Linked DNA regions of Cystobacter fuscus DSM 2262. The protein of the gene in region 2 interacts with the protein of the main gene of each other region in a pairwise test. Links are inferred from orthologs where the notes say so. Each region holds a gene or a part of one and is shown on either strand. Other genes may lie near its edges. The genes, in order: dnaE and dnaN.

Region 1 (9,887 bases), on a different replicon or contig from region 2:
AGAGGTTGAGCGACAGCTGCACCGAGCCGAACGCCCCCGAGCGCAGGGCCCAGGCGAGGGCCTCGTTGTCGCCCGAGTACGCGGCGACGCGCACCTGGCCCCGCTGGACGGCGGCCTGGAGCGCGTCCACCACGCCGGGGCGCTCGAGCACCTCCACGGGACACGAGTGGAAGTGCACCACGTCGATGAAGTCGGTGCGCAGCCGGCGCAGGGCCTGTTCAATCCCCTGGGTGATGCAGGGCCCCGTCCAGTCCTCCACGCCGGGCACGCCGTAGCCGCACTTGGTGGAGAGGACGAACTCGTGGCGCCGGCCCTGGAGCGCCCGGCCGATGCGCTCCTCGGACTGGCCGTAGCTCGGGGCGGTGTCGAGCAGGGTGATGCCCGCGTCGAGCACCCCGTGCAGCAGCGCGTGGGCCGCCTCCTCGGACAACTCGGGACTGCCCACGGGTCCGGCTCCGAAGCCCAGCGCGGACACGTGTGGGCCTTGGGCGCCCAGGGGACGGCGAATCATGTCAGGTGCTCCCACCTCCGCGCGCCGCCAGGTCGATGAAACCGCGCACCCAGATGAGGTTGATGGCGTGGCTGGCTTCGAGCGGAGTCTGGGTGGTGGTCTCCAGCGCCGCAGTATAGGGCACGCCGCTGCGCACGAAATAATCGGTGACGCTGCCGTCGTGGTACTCGATGAGCCCGTGGCGGTCCGTGCGGTTGTGCTCGTCCACCTTGTCTTCGCGGATGACGTGGGCGTGCGCGGACGCGGCCTCCATCAGCGGCACGTAAGCGGCCTTGTCCCCGAAGGTATACGCGTAGGTATGGGCCCCCGGAATGTAGTTGTCCTGGTGGATGTCGAGCGCGGCGGCGGGAGCCGGGTAGCGGGCGATGTCCGTGCGCACCGCGCGCGTCTCCTTGGGCCCGCCGTCGAACAGCACCCAGCGCAGGAAGGACTCGTCGCGCTGCACCTCGCCCTTCCAGGTGCCGGGCGCGGTCTCGTAGCGCAGGAAGTCGTTGTTGATCTTCTCGCCGCTGCGGTTGTAGCGCGTGCCATCCTCGAAGCCCGAGGGGTTGATGCACGGGTAGACGCGCAGCCCCACGCCGCGCTCGCGCGCGTACGCGACGATCTCCTCGAAGTGCCAGCTCAAGGTGAGGGGCCCGGCGGGCTCCTCTCCGTGGAAGCCCGAGGTGATGACGAGCCAGCGCTCCCCGGGCACGGTGAGACGGAAGAGCGGGTACTCGACGCCTCCCTCGAGGACCCGGCCGTACTCGTTCACCTCGGCGAAGTGGGAGTAGTCACGGATGCGGCGGGCGAACTCCTGGTAGTTTTGTGGCACCCCCATAACGTAGCCATTCGGCGGGGGGAGCGGATTGTCCCAGGGTCGAGGGCCTGTCCACCCGTGAGCATCCGGGGGCGCTCGGGCTAGTGGCGGTCGTTCATGTGTTCACGGGCGTTGGCCGACACCTGCTGGCGCTGCGCGGGGGTGAGGACGCGGTGGGCCTCCAGGGCGGCGTCGGCCACCTTGTGGGCGAAGGCGCGCCAGGCCTCCACGCGCGCGTCCACCAGGGCATGCACGGCGCGGGCGTCGGGCTGGGCCGCATCCCACTGGTTCACCATCTCCTTGCCCGCCTCGCGCTGCTCCGCCACCAGCTTCTGGCCCTCGTCGAAGAGGGAGTCCTTGAGCCCTTGAATCGTCCGCTTCTGGTCGTCCGTGGCCTTCAGGTCCTCGAGCCGGTCATCCAGGCGCCAGGTGATCATCTGCTTGATGCGCTCGGGGTTGCGCGCGCCCCAGCCCATGTGCCCGCCCCGGAAACCCGTGAGGAGGACGACACCGAGGACCGCGGACCCGACGAGGAGGATCTTGCTCTTCGTGTTCATGACCGTTGCTCCCTGGAGGACCCCGGGTGGGGCCCTCTCGTGCTGCGCGCCGTTCATCGGCGACGGTGGAGAGAATGCGCGGCGCTCGTCAGGGGCGTTTGTCGTGGGCATGAAGAAGTGTGAAGAGGACCGTCCAGCGGGGCGGCCGGGCGGGCGGGCGCCCGTCCCGAGTCCCATCCAGGAGCTGGGCTGGGTGGCGCTCGGCCAACCCAGGGGCTCCTTCACCCGGGGTGAGGGCCGTGCCACAAGGTGCCCGGGCCGCGCTTCCGGTCCCGGACGAACCGGGTGGACGGGAACTGGCGGGCGGCCCGGACCTGAACAATCGTCTGGTGAAGCCACCCTCAGCTGACTACTTATCCGCCATGTCCTTTACCCACCTCCACCTGCACTCCCTGTACTCGCTCCTCGACGGCGCGATCCGGATGAAGGATCTCATCAAGACGGTGAAGGAGAAGGGGATGACGAGCGTGGCCGTGACGGATCACGGCAACATGTTCGCCACCATCGACTTCTACAAGAAGGCCAAGGACGCGGGCATCAAGCCCATCATCGGCATGGAGACGTACGTGGCCGGCCCCAAGGGGCGCGCGGACCGTACGGAGAAGGTGGGCCACCACCTCATCCTCCTGGCGAAGAACAAGGAGGGGTACGACAACCTCAAGTACCTCTCGTCCATGGCCTACCGCGAGGGCTTCTACTACCACCCGCGCATCGACAAGAAGCTCCTGGCCGACCACAGCAAGGGCCTGTTCGCCCTCACCGCGTGTCTGGGCGGCGAGGTGACGGGAGCCGCCTTCCGCGGGGACATGGACCACGCGCGCCGCGCGGCGCTCGAGTACAAGAACATCTTCGAGCCGGACCACTTCTTCCTCGAGGTGCAGTCCAACGGGATGCCCGAGCAGGAGACGGCCAACACCAACCTCAAGCAGCTCAGCCGCGACCTGGGCATCCCGCTGTGCGCCACCGCGGACGCGCACTACATCAAGAAGGAAGACGCGCGCGCGCACGAGCTGCTCATGTGCATCGCCAGCGGCAAGACGCTCGCGGACGGCAAGCGCATGAAGCACTCCACGGACAAGCTCTACGTCACGAGCCCCCAGGAGATGCTCGAGTACTTCCACGACACGCCCGAGGCCGTCCACAACACCCAGCGCATCGTCGAGCAGATCAACCTGGAGCTCAAGCTGGGCAAGCCCATGCTGCCCACCTTCCAGGTGCCCGACAGCCACACGCCCGACAGCTTCATGGCGGAGCTGGCGCGCGCGAACCTCGAGGAGCGCTTCAAGGAGATCGACCTGGCGCGCTTCCGCGCGGGCCAGCCGCCCGTGGACCGCGAGCCGTACAAGGCCCGCCTGGAGCTGGAGCTGGGCGTCATCCAGAAGATGGGGTTCAGCGGCTACTTCCTCATCGTCCAGGACTTCATCAACTGGGCCAAGCAGAACAACATCCCGGTGGGCCCCGGCCGTGGCTCGGGCGCGGGCAGCCTCGTGGCCTACTGCCTGCGCATCACCGACCTGGATCCGCTCCCGTACAACCTGCTCTTCGAGCGCTTCCTCAACCCCGAGCGCGTGTCGATGCCCGACTTCGACGTCGACTTCTGCCAGGACCGGCGCGACGAGGTCATCAAGTACGTGGGCCGCAAGTACGGGGAGAACAACGTCGGGCAGATCATCACCTTCGGCTCGCTCAAGGCCAAGAGCGTGCTGCGCGACGTGTGCCGCGTGTTCGCGCTGCCCTTCAGCGAGGGGGACCGCATCGCCAAGCTGGTGCCCGAGGTGCTCGGCATCACCCTCAAGGAAGCCATCGAGCAGGAGCCGCGGCTCAAGGAGATGATGGAGAAGCCGAGCGCCATCGGGCAGGTGGATGGCAAGGACGTCACCACCAAGGACGTGCTGGAGATCGCGCTCGCGCTCGAGGGACTGCACCGCCAGCCCGGCATGCACGCGGCCGGCGTGGTGATTGCCGACAAGCCCCTGTGGGAGTTCGTGCCCACCTACCAGCCGCCGGGCGAAGACACCCTCATCACCCAGTTCGCCAAGGACGAGGTGGAGGCCGCGGGCCTGGTGAAGTTCGACTTCCTCGGCCTCAAGACGCTCACCGTCATCCAGAACGCGCTCAACCTCATCAACCGCAACCCGCCCGACGGCAAGCCCATTCTGCGCGAGGACATCCCGCTGAATGACGCCGAGGTGTGGAAGCTCATGGCGGACGGCGACACGGCCGGCGTCTTCCAGATGGAGTCCAGCGGCTTCACCGAAATGGTGATGAAGCTCAAGCCGTCCTGCTTCGAAGACGTCATCGCCGCGGGCGCGCTCTACCGTCCGGGTCCGCTCGACTCGGGCATGGTGGACGTGTTCATCAACCGCAAGCACGGCCGCGAGAAGGTGGTGTACCCGCACCCCTTGCTCGAGCCCGTCCTCAAGGACACCTACGGCGTCATCGTCTACCAGGAACAGGTGATGCAGATCTCCCAGGTGCTGGGAGGCTACACCCTGGGCCGCGCGGACCTGCTTCGCCGCGCCATGGGCAAGAAGAAGGCCGAGGTCATGCAGGCCGAGCGCGCCGGCTTCCTCGAGGGCTGCAAGAACAACAACGTGGACCTGAAGGTCGCGGGGGAAATCTTCGACCTGATGGAGAAGTTCGCCGAGTACGGCTTCAACAAGAGCCACTCGGCGGCCTACGGACTCGTCACCCTGCACACCGCGTGGCTCAAGGCGCACTACCGCGTCGAGTTCATGGCGGCGCTGCTCACGAGCGAGAAGGAAAACACGGACAAGGTGGTGCTGCACATCGGCGAGGCGCGCCAGTCGGGCGTGCAGGTGCTGCCGCCGGATGTGAACCAGTCGGACATGGCGTTCGGCGCGGTGGAGGGGAAGATCCGCTTCGGCCTGGGCGCCATCAAGGGCGTGGGCGAGGGCGCCATCGAGTCCATCGTCGAGGCGCGCAAGGAAGGGCCCTTCAAGAGCCTGTTCGACTTCTGCGAGCGCGTGGACTCGCGCAAGGTGAACCGCAAGGTGCTCGAGGCGCTGGTGAAGGCGGGGTCCTTCGACTTCGAGAAGCGCCCGCGGCGGCAGATCTTCGAGAGCATCGAGCGCGCGATGAGCCGCGGCTCGAGCAGCCAGAAGGACAAGGCGGCGGGGCAGAGTTCGCTCTTCGGGATGCTGGGCGGGGGCGCGTCGGGTGGGGCGGACCTGAAGAACGACTACGTTCAGGTGGAGGAGTGGTCGGAGAAGGAGCGCCTGGCGCTGGAGAAGGAAGCCATCGGCTTCTACGTGTCGGGCCACCCGCTGCATGCCTACGACAAGGAGCTCAAGCGCTACGCGCGGCCCATCACCGCGGTGCAGCGCGCGCGCAAGGACGAGAAGCTCACCATCGCGGGCGTGGTGGCGGCGCTGCGCGAGCGGCCCACCAAGACGGGCAAGCGCATGGCGTGGGTGACGCTGGAGGATCTGTCCGGCTCGCTGGAGCTGGTGTGCTTCCCGGGCAAGGACGGCACGCGCAACGTCATGGGCAAGGACGGCAAGTGGACGAAGTCGGGGCCCAAGCCCGGCTTCGAGCACTGGGAGTCGCTGCTCAAGAGCGATGACCCCATCCTCGTGACGGGCACGGTGCAGATCAACCAGCGCGACGAGGACACGCCGGTGGCGGAGCTCATCGTGGAGGACATCCAGAGCCTCAAGGCGGTGCGGGAGAAGCGCACCAAGCGCCTGGAGCTGCGGCTGCCGGCGGATCTCGCCACGGACGAGCGGCTCACGAAGCTCGCGCAGATCGTCAAGCAGTACGAGGGCGCCACGCCCCTGGCGGTGAGCCTGCTGTTCTCCAACGAGGCCGAGGCGCTCATCGCCAACCTGCCGCTCAAGGTGCAGGTGAGCGACGAGCTCATCCAGTCGGTGGAACGGCTCTTCGGCATGAAGGTGGTCGAGTTCGGCTGAGCGCCCGGCGGGGTCGGTTGCTGCGCGAGCGTGGTAACCATGCTATCGGCGGTGGGAGGAGGTCCTCATGACGCCCACCGCTGTCTCACGCCTCGAATTGGATGACCCAGCGCCCTTCCTGCGCTGGCTGGGAATGGATCCGGTGGGGGTGGATCTGGGGGCCATCGATCCGGTGGAGATGTGGGGTCTCGTCGCGCTCGCGACCCTCGGCCGTGTCCAGGGAGACGAGCCGCTGCGGATCCGGACGGATCGGGCCGCGCGCTCCTGCCAGTTCGCCCGTGCGGTGGGGTTCGAGGATCTCGTCAATGGAGAGTCCTCCTCGGGTCCTGGAGAGCCTGGGCGTACCGTCAAGCTCACCCGGATCCGGACCTCCGATACGACCGAGCCGGTGGCGGAGCGGATCTCCAGACTGCTCATCACCGAGGCGCGATTCGAGGACACGCGGAGAACCCTCTACTACGTCCTCAACGAGCTGCTGCGCAACGTCGTCCAGCACAGCCGTGACTCCTTGGGTGGAGTGGTGGGGGCGCAGGTCAACAGGGGCGGCCGCAACGCGGAGCGTCCCGCGGTGCAGGTGGCCGTCGCGGATGCGGGCATCGGAATCCCCGCGAGCCTGGTGTCCCGGCACAAATCCCTGACGGAACCTCGAGAGGCGCTCTCCCGCTCGCTCTGGCCGCATGTCTCGAGCACCTTCGATGAAGGCGAGACGGGAAGCATCCAGAACGCGGGAATGGGTCTGTTCTTCATCGCGGAGATGACGAAGCTGGTGGGCGGGCGGCTCGTGCTGGCCTCGCGGGGCGCAACGCTCATCCTCGAGGGGGATGAGCGCTTCGAGGACCCTCATGGGAAGACGAAGTTCCTGGAGCCGGGAGTGGGCTTTCCCGGGACGCTCGTCGCCTTCGAGATGCCCTCCGAGGCCGAGCAGGACTACGAGGGCATGATCGAAACCATCAAGGAACGGGCACGGGAGAGAACACCTCGCCGCGCCGTCCACAAATGGTTGGCCTTCGAGGCGCCTCCCGCCGAGGCCCAGCGCTTCATCGTCAGTCAATCGCGGATCGAGGACACGGTGGAAGCGCAGCGCTTCTCCGAGGAGAAACTCCTTCCCCGGCTCTTCAACAAGCAGCCCATTGCCCTGGACTTCATGGGCATCCCGGTCTGTACGCAGAGTTACGTGCACGCCCTCTTGTTCGAGCCGCTTCGGATGGCCTGGGCGCGCAAGGCGAAGATCTACATCCTCAATGCCCAACCCGCGGTTCGCAGCACGTTGGAACTGCTGGAGAATTACGCGCTGGGGGGCTGAGCTTTCAACGCAGAGAAGGGGAGTGACATGGCACAGGGTGTGTTCCGGGATGGATTGCTGGCGGGCAAGTCGGCGTTCATCACGGGGGGCAGCAGCGGCATCAACCTCGGTATCGCCGAGGCCCTCGTGAAGGCGGGCGCGAAGGTCGCCATCAATGGCCGCAACGTGGAGAAGTTGGAGGCGGCCGTGAAGGGGCTCCAGGCGCATGGCACCGCCCTGGGCGTGGCCGCCGACGTGCGCCAGTACGACGCCCTGGAGAAGGCCCTCCGGACGGCGCGCGACGCGCATGGGGAGCTCGACATCCTCGTGTGCGGCGCGGCGGGCAACTTCCCCGCGCCCGCGGCCGGCATGTCCTCCAATGCGTTCAGGTCGGTGCTGGAGATCGACGTGCTCGGCACCTTCAACACCTGCCGCGCCGCCTTCGAGCACCTGCGCAAGCCGGGCGCGTGCGTGCTCAACATCTCCGCCCCCCAGGCCTACCTGCCCATGGCCATGCAGGCCCACGTGTGCGCCGCCAAGGCCGGCGTGGACATGCTCACCCGCACTCTCGCCATCGAGTGGGGCGGCGTGGGTATCCGCGTCAACTCCATCACCCCCGGCCCCATCGAGGACACCGAGGGTATGCGCCGGCTCGCACCCGGCGACGATGCGCGCGGCAAGCTCCTCGAGGCCCTGCCCCTGGGTCGCCTCGGAACGAAGCAGGACATCGCGCAACTCGCGCTTTTCCTGGCATCCGACGCCGCTTCGTACATCACCGGCTCCCTGATGGTGTGCGATGGAGGCCAGTCCCTGCTCGGCTCCGGGTTGATGCTCAAGGCCCTGGGTCTGTGAACGGCATGTGACGTTCTGGGAGGAAGCAGGCGTTCTTCCGGGGCTGTGTTTTTCCAGGCAGGGAGCATCTGATAAGAGGGTTGTGTGCCCGCGAAGCCTCCTGGCTGGCGGGCTGCATCCCCTCTTCAGCCTGGAGTTGGTTCATGAAGCATGCCCCCCCCTCGCTCGCGCGGCTGGTCGCGTGGAGTGCGTTGTTGCTCGGTCTGTCCCTTGGCGGATCGGCATGTCGCGATGAGCCGAACCCGCCTCCTCCGCCAGTGCGGGAGATGCCGGACGCGGAGCGCTCGTCGGTGGAGGTGAACCCGGCACGGGGCGTGCGCGCCAACGGCCAGGACACCGTGGAGATCCGGGTGACGGTGCGCACGGCGGATGGCACTCCGCTGGAGGGCCGTGCGGTGACGGTGGAGGCCTCGGGCGAGGGCAACACGCTGGGGCAGCCGTCGGGCCCCACGGACGCGCAGGGCGTGGCGGTCGCGACGCTCGCGTCCACCTCCGCGGGCACGAAGACGGTGACGGCCACGGTGGACGCGGAAGGGGGCCCCGTGACACTGGCCTCGCGGCCCACCGTCGAGTTCGTCTCCCTTGCTGCCCCCCATCTGGTCTTCACCGGGGCGCCCTCGTCCGGCACGGCGGGCAAGCCGCTGGGCACCTTCGAGGTCACCATCCAGGACGCGAGCGGCCAGACGGTGACGGACGCCAGCGACACGGTGACGGTGGCGCTCGGCGAGGGCTCTCCCTCGGCCGAGCTGAAGGGGACGGTGTCCGTGGCGGCGGTCAATGGCGTGGCGCGCTTCTCCACGTTGGTGCTCGAGAAGGCCGCGGCGGGCTACACCCTGGTGGCGAGCGCCGCCGGCCTGGCGTCGGCGACGAGCTCCCCCTTCGAGGTGCTGCCCGCGCCGGCCGCCCCCACGAAACTCGTCTTCACCCAGCAGCCCTCCAACCGGGGCGCTGGAGAGACCTTCGAGGTGCGGGTGGCCGTGACGGATGCTTCCGGCAACCGGCTCTCCGTCTCCGCCCCGCGGGTGACGCTCGCCCTCAACAAGGGCACGCTGGCGGGGACCACGTCCGTGGACCCCGTGGATGGCGTGGCGTCCTTCCCGGGCCTCTCCATCACCGAGGCGGGCACCGGCTACGTGCTGACGGCCTCCGCCGAGGGGCTGGACTCCGCTTCGAGCGATTCCTTCGACATCGCCAGCACGGGGACGCCCGCGATGCTGGTGTTCCGCACGCAGCCCACCAGCGCCAAGGTTCGCGAGGTGATGCCCGCGGTGACCGTGGCCATCACCGACGAGTTCGGCAACGTGCTCTCCGTGGACTCGCCCGACGTCACGTTGGGCCTGGTGGGCGGCAACAACGCGGCCGAGTTGCTGGGCACCGTGACCGTGAAGCCCGTGGCGGGACTCGCCACCTTCTCCACGTTGAGCGTGGACCAGCAGGGCACGGATTTCTGGCTCGTCGCCATGGCGGGCACGCTGGACAGCGCCACCAGCGGCAAGTTCACCATCGTGGATGACGTCGCGCCGAGCGCCGTGTCTCTCACGGTGGCCGAGCTCACGGCCAACGCGGTGACCCTGGCCTGGACGGCCGTGGGCGATGACGGGACGCTGGGCATCGCCTCCAGCTACGAGTTGCGCTACTCCCTGAGCCCCATCACCGAGGCGTCGTTCGAGGCCGCCACGCCGGTGAGCGTGGGCGTGCCCAAGGACCCGGGCAGCGCGGAGTCGGCGCGCGTCACCGGCCTGGTGCGAGCCACCCACTACTACTTCGGGCTGAAGGTGAGGGATGACGTCGGCAACTCCAGTCTGTCCCTCGTGGACACGACCACGCCCGAGGACGTGTGCGCGGGCGTGACCTGCGCTCCGGATGCTCCCGTCTGCGCGGCGGATGGGGTCTCGCGGACCACCTACACGGCGGCCTGTGTCGACGAGAATGGCACCGGCACCTGCAAGCGGAC
Region 2 (8,787 bases):
ACGCGGAGGCGCCACCGGACCGCGGTAGCGCGCCCCGTCGAAGCGTCCCAGTCCACTCGCGGACCCCACCCAGACCGTGCCGTCCGCGTCCGCCAGGAAGGAGTTGCCAGTGGCCTCGTTGCCCGGCGCCCCGCCACTCGCGCCAAAGTGCTCCGGCACTCCGTCCGGCCCCACCACGTGCACCCCCGCCCCCGTCCCCACCCAGAGCCGGCCCGCCGCGTCCTCGCCCAACTGGTAGACGACGTTGCTGTGCAGCCCATGGCCACGGTTCAGGTGCGACAAGTCCGTGAGGCGCCCCTCCCGGTAGCTGAAGCAGCTCACCCCCAGGGGCTCCACATAGGACACGCACATGCGGCCATCGCGCCGCACCAGGATGTAGCGCAGTTGGTCATCCAGCAGCCCCTCGGCCACCCCGAAGCTCCTGGCGGACTCCCCCTCGCGCACGCCGAGCCCGTTGCCCGGCATCCACAACCGCCCCGCCGCGTCGAGCGCCAGGTCCATGGCGAGCACCCGCTGGCTCATGCGCACCACGAGCGTGAAGGACGGCACGCCGTCCTTGAACACCCCCCGCGCGAAGCCCGCGGGCGTGGCCACCCAGAGTGAGCCGTCGGGCATCCACTGCATCGCGAAGGTGTAGCGGAACAGGTAGCCGGACTCCGGGCCGAACGTCCGCAGCCGTCCGCTCCATGGCTCGTAGCGGTGCAGCCCCGCCGGGTTGCCCGCGGCCCACACCACCCCGTCCCGATCCACGCTCACGGCCTTGAGCGAGTAGCCCTCCAACCCCGGCACCGGCACCCACCCGGCCGCCGTGCCCCGCACGAGTCCCTTGTCCGTGCCCACCCACAACGTCCCGTCCGCGCCCCGCGCCAGCCCCCACACCATGTTCGCGGGCAGCCCCGTGGTGGTGTCATGCACGCTCCACAGGCCTCGCCCCAACGAGCGGTGCACCCCCATGCTCGCGGCCCACAGCGCCCCCTGCCGATCCTCCAGCACGTCCTTGATCCGCGCCGACTGGTTGGCCAGGCCCAGCCGCAACAGCGTCGAGCGCTCGCCGCGGATCTCCAGCAGGCCGCCATTGTGGGGCACCAGGAGCTGCCCCTCGGTGCCCACGCGCAGGCGGATGCCCGCTCCCGGCAACCCGCGCACCACCGAGGAGCGATCCACCAGGGGCGCGCCCGGCCGCGGCTGCATCGCCAACCACCCCTCGTAGCCCAGCCACAAGCGGCCCTCGCCATCTCGCACGAGCGCGTTGATGACGGTCGGCCGGCCCGGCACCTCGTGCACCGACCACTTCCCCTGGGGATCGCGGCTCACCAACCGCAGCTCGGACACGACCTGCATCGCGCCCGAGTCATCCGCCCACAACTTGAGCGCCGCGCCTCCCGGCCAGCCGGGCGCCGGAATGAAGTGCCCCGGCTGCTCCTCCCAATACAAGCCCTTGTCCGTCCCCGCCCACATCCGCTTGCGCGCGTCCACGCGCAGGCTCCACACCCGCTCGGCGACGCCAGGCACCGGCACTTCGACGAAGCGCTCCCCGTCCCAGCGCACCACCCCCGCGCGCGTCGCCACCATCAGCTGGCCTCGCGCATCCAGCGTGATGTCACTCACGCTCGTCGAGGGCAGGCCGGCCTCCCGGCCAAAGCGCTCGAAGCGCGCACCATCGAAGCGGTACACCGCGTCCGCGGCGCACACCCAGATGAAGCCGTCCGCGTCCTGGAGAATCCACGACAAGTCGTAATTGTCGACCCCCGCCTCCGTGCCATAGCTGCGAAAGCCAAGGCGGCCGGGAGGCTCGGCGGTCCAAGCGGGTGTGCCCAGGAGGGAGAAGAGGCCCACCAGGAGCACGGCGAATCGATTCAACGGCATGACTCCATGGCCCTTGAACGACGAGGCCGCACAACCCAGGAAGTCATCCTACCACGAATGGACACATCACTCCGAGACCGGCGGCCTGGGGGACACGGCCCCGGCACGTTCGGCGGAGGGCCGCGCGCGCTTGCGCCAGCGCCCATACAGCGCCTTCGCGGGCAGTGCGATCGCCAGGGAGGTGGCCAGGACAAGCAGAGCGAGTCCCAGGGCGGCGGGAGCCGTCTGTGAGTGGCCCAACCGGCTGCCCAGACCGGGGAACGTGGACCAGCCATAGGCGAGCGGCAGGTGCACCACGTACACCCAGAGCGACGCGCGCCCCACGGGCCCGAGCCATCCATCCAGCCGTGCGGGCAGCAGCATGGCCAATCCCGCCGCCACGCCCAGCAGGCCCACCCGCCAGCACACCAGCGTGACGTCTCCGCCCCACCGGGAGGCCGCGCTCGCGCCCCACAGCGACACCACGCCCAGCATCCCCGTGCCCCCGCCCAGGAGAATCATCCAGTGCGGGATGCGCTTCACCCCCGCGAGCCCCAACCCCGCCACGCAGCCCACGAAGAAGTAGGCCGACCAGGGGAAGAGCGGGAAGTTGGACGTGCGGCCCACCAGGGCCTGCTCCAGCGCCAGGGGCCAGTGCCCCGCGGCCACCACCTGGCGCATCCACGGGCTCACCCAGGGAAAGAGCAGGGCGAGCCCCGCCAGCACCCCCATGCGCGGCCCCCGCCCAGCCACCACCGACAACACCCCCGAGCCGATCAGCAACGCCCCCGCCACGCCGTGCAACGCATCGAAGGCGAGGAAGTGCCGCCAGATCTCCACACGGCCCGCGAGCAGCCCCTCGAGCGCCCAGCCCGGCCAGCGCAGCACGTAGCCCCAGAACAACAAGAGCCCCACGCGCGGCAGATAGCGGCGCCACACCGGCAGACCGTGAGCACCCGTGCGCTGCACCGTCGTCGCGAAGGCCCACCCGGCCACGAAGAGGAACAGCGGCGCGGTGATCGCCCGGAGCGACCAGTAGGCCAGCATGCCCGTGCTCTGCCGGGCCGTGTCCGACAACACCGCGTCCAGCGTGTGCCCCATCACCATGGCGATCACCGCCACCGCGCGCGCCCGGTCCAGGCCGGTGTTGCGCGGGGTGGGGACCACGGCGGGCGGAGCGACGCGCACGTCCTGGGAAGCGACACCCATCATGAAACGCGAGGGGCTCGGCGGACTCAGACGCGCATCGGCATCACGACGGCCGTGAAGCTGCGGTCCCCCGGCGCATGCAGCACGCCCGGGCTGTGCTCATCCCCCAGCTCGAACGCCACCTCGTCCGTGTCCGTCACGCCGAGCACGTCGATGAGGTAGCGCGCGTTGAAGCCGATGGTGATGGCGGCCCCCTGGTAGGCGATGTCCAGCGCGTCCTTGGCCTCGCCCAGGTCCGGGTTGTTCGCCGTGATGAGCAGCTGGTTCTCCGTCAGCCCGATGCGCACCGCGTAGCTCTTGTCCGCGCTGAGCAGCGCGATGCGCTTGAGGCCCTCGAGCAGGCGCGTCTTGGGCACCAGCACCGCCTTGTCCCCCTCCTTGGGGATGACGCGCTGGTACTCGGGGAACTGCCCGTCGATGAGCCGCATCACCATGGTGAGGCCCGTCTTCTTGAAGAGCGCCGAGTTCTCCGCGAACCCCAGGTGGCACTCGGCGTCGGGCGCCTCGTCGAGCAGGCGCTTGAGCTCCATGAGGCCCTTGCGCGGGATGATGACGCCGCCCTTGAGCTTGAAGTCCCCCGCCAGCTCGCGCTCCACCAGCGACAGGCGGTGCCCATCCGTGGCCACCATGCGCACCTTGCCACCCGCCTGCGGCTCGAAATACACGCCGTTGAGGATGTAGCGCGTCTCGTCCGTGGAGATGGCGAACTGCGTCTTCTTGATCATCTCCAGGAGCGTGTTGCCCGTCACCTGCACCAGCGGCGCGTTCTCCTCGCGCGGCAGCTTCGGGTACTCCTCGGGCGCGGTGCCCACGAGCTTGAAGTGCGCGGGGCCACTGGTGATGTCCACGTAGTTGTTCGCCAGCTTCTTGAGCGTCACGTGCGCGTCCGGCAGGTTCTGCACGATGTCGAACACGTACTTGGCGCTCAGCGTCACCGCGCCCGGCTTGACGACCTCGGCGGCGTGTTCGGAGACGATGCCGATCTCCAGATCGAACGCCGTGACCGTCACCCCCGTCTTGGTCGCGGTGAGCAACACGTTGGCCAGGATGGGCATCGTCGTCTTGCGCTCCACGATGCCCTGGGCGCGGTAGAGGGCCTTCTTCAGCTCGTCGGCGGCGATGCGGAATTCCATCTCGGGGGACCTTGAAGAACCAGGGTGCGGGAGTAAGAGGTGGCGGCCCGGGAGGCCGCCTCGGTTCGGGTGTAGCCCGGCCCTCTCGGGTCGTCAACGAACGTGACGTCCGGAGTCATGCCGACTTGTCCGGCATCCGATCAAGGCGTCCAGCCCCAGGGACTCCCGCCTGCCCGGTATGTAGGACACGGCGGGCGCCCGGAAGGCACCACCCCCCGCGTCACCTCCTCCTTCAGGTTGGAACTTTGGGTTGGAATCCACCCGGTGGGACGGCGAGACTGCCCGCCCCCCCATGACCACCCAAGAGCCCGCCCAAGAGACCGTCGTCTACATCGTGAAGGACAGTGGCGTGCGCTGCATCACCGCCCCCTGCCCCGTCTACCTCGCCCTCCGGGCGGACCGGCCCGACGAGGCCGGGCTCAAGGTCACCGACCTCGACCTGTCCGCGCTGAGCCTGGGCGACGAGCAGCGCTCCACGCTCCTCAAGTCCGCCCACAAGACGGGCCCCGGCCTCAAGGTGGAAGCCACCGTGCGCACCGTCCCCCACGCGGGCCCCGGGGGCACCGCCACCATCCTGCGCGTCAGCCGGGTCCTCTGAGACCGAAATGGGGGTGGCATCCGTTCAGGGAGAGGATGAGACTGCGCCTCCTCCTCTCGCGAGACCCCCTGCCATGACCTCACGCTCGTCGTTGCTCGCCCTTCCCCTCGCGCTCGGCCTGCTCGCCGGGTGCACCAGCAACACCCGCCCCCCCGTCGAGGACCGACCCGCCGAGTCCGGTGGCACGCCCGCCGCCACCGGCGCCGAGGTGCCCCCTCCTCCTGCCCCCGCGTCCCCCCCCACCGCGCCGAGCGAGGACGTCTCGGGTGGCACCGCCGCCGCCAGCGACAGCAAGCCCGTCATCTACATCGTGAAGGACAGTGGCGTGCGCTGCATGGCCGCTCCCTGCCCTTCCCTGGTCGCCCGGCCGGCGGATGACCCCAAGGCGGAGGGCCTGCGCATCACCGACCTCGACCTGTCCGCGCTCGGTCTCACCGACGAGCAGCAGGGGCGCCTCATGGAGAAGGTCCACCAGGGCGCCGGCCTCAAGGTCGAGGCCTCGGTGAGCAACGTGCCCCACGCGGGTCCCGCCGGCGCGGCCACCGTCCTGCGTGTCAATCGGGTGGTCGAGGGCAAGTAGCCCCTCGAGAAGACGCTGGTCACCCCGGCTCCCACCCGGGCCATCGCCTTCTGAACAACCCCGATCGGCTCCAGGTCCAGGAGCCACGAATTCACCCTCCAGTCCCCTTCGCGATCCGGGAATTCGTGATCACATAGAATCCACGGAATCCCGCTTCGGAATGGAGAGCCCGACGCCGGGTTGGTGGGTGAAGAACGGCATTCACGGAGGTGTGGGTCATGATGGCACTGCGACTCGGTCTGCTGGCCGTGGTGGGCATCCTCATCGGGGCATCCGGGGGAACGGAGTGGCGGAACGAACCGCCGTGCCCCCCTGGCGCGCGGGAGTGCGCGCCCCCCGAGCCCCTCGACGAGCCCTCCGCCCCCCGCGCGGCCCGCACCGAACAGCACCCCTGTGATTGGGTGGAGACGTGTCAGTTTCCCTGTGGGGAGGGGAGCGTCTGTTGTCAGGCCGATTGGAATTGCCCCGCCGACGCCACGCTTCCCCGCTGCTAGCGGGGGACGGGTCCTACGTGGACCCGTGCGCGATCACCGGCAGGACACGGGGGCCGCGCACGGTGAAGGAGTGATTCCACTCCAGGGGACCCGCGGGCGTGAAGCGCTCGAAGCGAGACAACAGCACCTCCAGACCGATGCGGGCTTCCAACCTCGCGAGCGGCGCGCCCAGGCAGAAGTGGATGCCGTGGCCGAAGGGCAGGTTGTTCACCCCCTCGCGATCCATGTCGAAGCGGTCCCCGTCCGCAAAGCGCGCGTCATCGTGGTTGGCCGAGCCAATGAGCAGCATCACCTTCGCGCCCGCCGGAATGCGCACTCCGCTCAGCTCCGCCTCGGCGGTGGTGAGCCGGCCCATGGCCTGCACGGGCGGCTCGTAGCGCAGCACCTCCTCGATGAAGCGCGGAAGCAATGAGCGGTCCGCCCTCAGGCGCGCGAGCACGTCCGGACGCTCCATGAGGACGCGCACGCAGTGGCCGAGCAGGTGGATGGTGGTCTCCAGGCCCGCCACCAACAGCAGGAACATGAAGCTCATCAGCTCCGCGTCACCGAGGGACTCGCCCTCCACGCGCGCCTGGAGCAGCTCCGTCACCAGATCCTCGCGGGGCTCACGGCGGCGCAGGGCCAGCACCTTGGCCATCTCCGCCTCGGCCTCCCGCACCGCCGCGCGGATCTCCTCCCGGCGCTTCTCGTCCTGGGGGTTGGCGCTGATGCTGGTGAGGTCGTCCGCCCAGCGCTTGCAGCGCGAATGCAGGGAGGGCTCCAGCCCAATGACTTCGCCGATGACGCTGGCGGGCAGCGGCAGGGTGAAGGCATCCACGAAGTCCACCTCCCGCCCCTCGGGGATGCGTGCGACGATGGCTTCGGCGTAGTGACGCACGCGCCCCTCCAGCCGGGCGAGCGCCGCGGGCCCGAACGCCCGGTTGACCAGGTTGCGCAGCCGGGTGTGCTGCGGCGGATCCTGTCCGATCATCGAGTCCGAGAAGGGGTTGTGCCCCAGCCACGCCGGTTTGGTGGCCATGCGCATCCCCACGTTGGAGAAGAGCTGGGGATTCTTGAAGGCCGCCACCACGTCATCGTGGCGGGTGATGACCCAGTAGCCACCGGGGTCCACCTGGCACACCGGCGCATGGCGCCGCAGCTCGGCATAGACGGCATAGGGATTGGCCCGGACCTCGGGCGCCAGCAGGTTGATGCGTCCGCTCATCAGAGAGTCCTCCGAATGGAAGGCGCGTGGGTGTTACCGGCCTCGCCCCACTCCCCCCGTTGGAACTGTCCCCGATTCGGGCCCGCGCGGCCAGACGGTCACTTCGCTGGCACGGGAAGTGGCTGCATCCGAGCCTCCTCGCGCTGGGCCTCGGAGATGAGCCCCGCGGACAGGAGGCGCGAGAGGACGAAGTCCCTTCGCCGGAGCGCGGCCTCGGGGCGACGGAGCGGATCATAGCGGCTCGGTGATTGGGGCAGGCCCGCGAGCAGCGCGACTTCGTGGAGCGCGAGCCGCTCGGGCTCCTGGCCGAAGTACCTTCGCGCGGCGGCATCGAGACCGATGAGGCCTTGTCCAAACCGAGCGCTCTCCGCATAGGCGGTCAGCAACTCCTCGGCGGACCAGTGGCGTGAAATCCAGACGGTGAGCACGAGCGTCTGGAAGGTCCGGTGCAGAGGCCGCTCGCGCTCACTCCTGGGCCGGGAAGCCAGCCACCGGCCCGCTGTCATCGAGGCGAGGAACTCTCCGGCGGAGCGTTGTGCCCTTCGGACCCATTGGACTCCGGGGACATGGCTCACGAGCCGCCAGGGCCAGAGGGGCTCGAGTCGAGGGGGCCCACCCTCCTCGGCGAGCCAGAGCACCTGGTAGGCGAGACCCGTCCGGGGTGGAGGTGGCCGAGGCAGTTCGCCCACACGGGCGAGTCCGTAGCGGTACACGGCCTCCACGCTCCCGAGCAACAGCACGGGAGGAAGGAGCAGGACAGCGAGGGCCCATCGGAAGAAACGACCGTGGCCGCGGGGAGACATGTCTCCGGGCCACTGCAAACGGGGGGCCTTGAGTCGACCCTCTGGAGCACGGGCCCACGACGGGCCGACTACCGCGCGCCCTGCTGACGCCTGCACTCCTCGAGCAGCTTCTTCTTCTGGATGGCGGACGCGCTCTTCCACTCCGCGGTGCCCGCCAGGTTGCAGTTCACCGAGTTGGAGTCCGTGGGCGGAGTGGGAGTCGCCGCCTCGGGTGGAGGACCCTGCTCCACGCCTTGCTGGGGAACGCCCGGGAGCGCATCCCCAGCCGGGGCATCCTCTCCGGGCGGCAGCATGGCGACCTTCACCGAGGAAGGCTCGAGCGAGTGCCACGCGCCCGTGCCCGTGTCGACGATGACGGGGAAGACGCCCAGGAGCACATCGAGGATGACCCAGCCCACCCCCACCTGGTTGCGCAGGTCGAACACCTTGTCCTCCAGCCCCTCCTTCTTGAAGACGAGCGTGTAGGAGCGCCGGGGATCCAACTGGAGCGTCAGCGGCGTGCGCCCGCGCTTGATGCCGTCGATGTAGACGTCAGCATGGGTCGGAGAGGACTGGATGGGGATGGAGTTGGTCTTCTCCGCGAGCAGCGTCGCGCAGCCCACTGAAAGAGACACGGCACCAGCCAGGACCATCGTTGCGAGCTTCTTCATCGTTCCTCTGGACATGTGATGAGCAGCGGCCCCCCGGACACGCCCCCTCATCGGACAAGGCCAGTGACGGGCTCGGAAGCCGGGGGGCATCCTCACAGGAGCCACCAGCGAACGCCAAGCCGTTTGACGCTCCCCTATTCCAGGGGGCCTGACTCGGGAGGTAAGCTCCCCGGAGTCACCTCCGAAGGAGAGGCAGGCATGAGCGACACTTCCCCACGGGAAGGCAGCAGACTGGGACCGTACATCCTCGAAAGGCGCCATCCGGACTCGG

What was found.
Region 1: the proteins of dnaN (region 2) and dnaE interact in binary tests that used the Escherichia coli proteins (3 or more experiments, as listed by UniProt). The link is inferred for Cystobacter fuscus DSM 2262 from one-to-one orthologs.

What each region holds. Positions count from the first base shown.
Region 1 is NZ_ANAH02000021.1:62,138-72,024, reverse strand. The notes cover bases 1,919-5,999. They hold dnaE (DNA polymerase III subunit alpha), read left to right. Parts: upstream 1,919-2,229; coding sequence 2,230-5,799; downstream 5,800-5,999. Other genes in these bases: D187_RS30530 (ATP-binding protein), read left to right, coding at 5,867-5,999. Outside these bases: D187_RS30550 (aldo/keto reductase), read right to left, coding at 1-511; D187_RS30545 (M14 family metallopeptidase), read right to left, coding at 513-1,331; D187_RS30540 (Spy/CpxP family protein refolding chaperone), read right to left, coding at 1,412-1,867; more of D187_RS30530, read left to right, coding at 6,000-7,102; D187_RS30525 (SDR family oxidoreductase), read left to right, coding at 7,130-7,933; D187_RS30520 (lamin tail domain-containing protein), read left to right, coding at 8,077-9,887. UniProt on the Escherichia coli protein: DNA polymerase III is a complex, multichain enzyme responsible for most of the replicative synthesis in bacteria. This DNA polymerase also exhibits 3' to 5' exonuclease activity. The alpha chain is the DNA polymerase catalytic subunit.
Region 2 is NZ_ANAH02000004.1:711,004-719,790, reverse strand. The notes cover bases 2,135-5,115. They hold dnaN (DNA polymerase III subunit beta), read right to left. Parts: upstream 4,188-5,115; coding sequence 3,081-4,187; downstream 2,135-3,080. Other genes in these bases: D187_RS07560 (DUF6748 domain-containing protein), read left to right, coding at 4,859-5,115; D187_RS07565 (DUF6748 domain-containing protein), read left to right, coding at 4,480-4,785; D187_RS07575 (heparan-alpha-glucosaminide N-acetyltransferase domain-containing protein), read right to left, coding at 2,135-3,057. In the rest of the region: D187_RS07580 (sensor histidine kinase), read right to left, coding at 1-1,866; more of D187_RS07575, read right to left, coding at 1,933-2,134; more of D187_RS07560, read left to right, coding at 5,116-5,365; D187_RS07555 (cytochrome P450), read right to left, coding at 5,873-7,063; D187_RS53685 (transglycosylase domain-containing protein), read right to left, coding at 7,162-7,866; D187_RS53680 (PEGA domain-containing protein), read right to left, coding at 7,935-8,516; D187_RS49575 (hypothetical protein), read left to right, coding at 8,715-8,787. UniProt on the Escherichia coli protein: Confers DNA tethering and processivity to DNA polymerases and other proteins. Acts as a clamp, forming a ring around DNA (a reaction catalyzed by the clamp-loading complex) which diffuses in an ATP-independent manner freely and bidirectionally along dsDNA.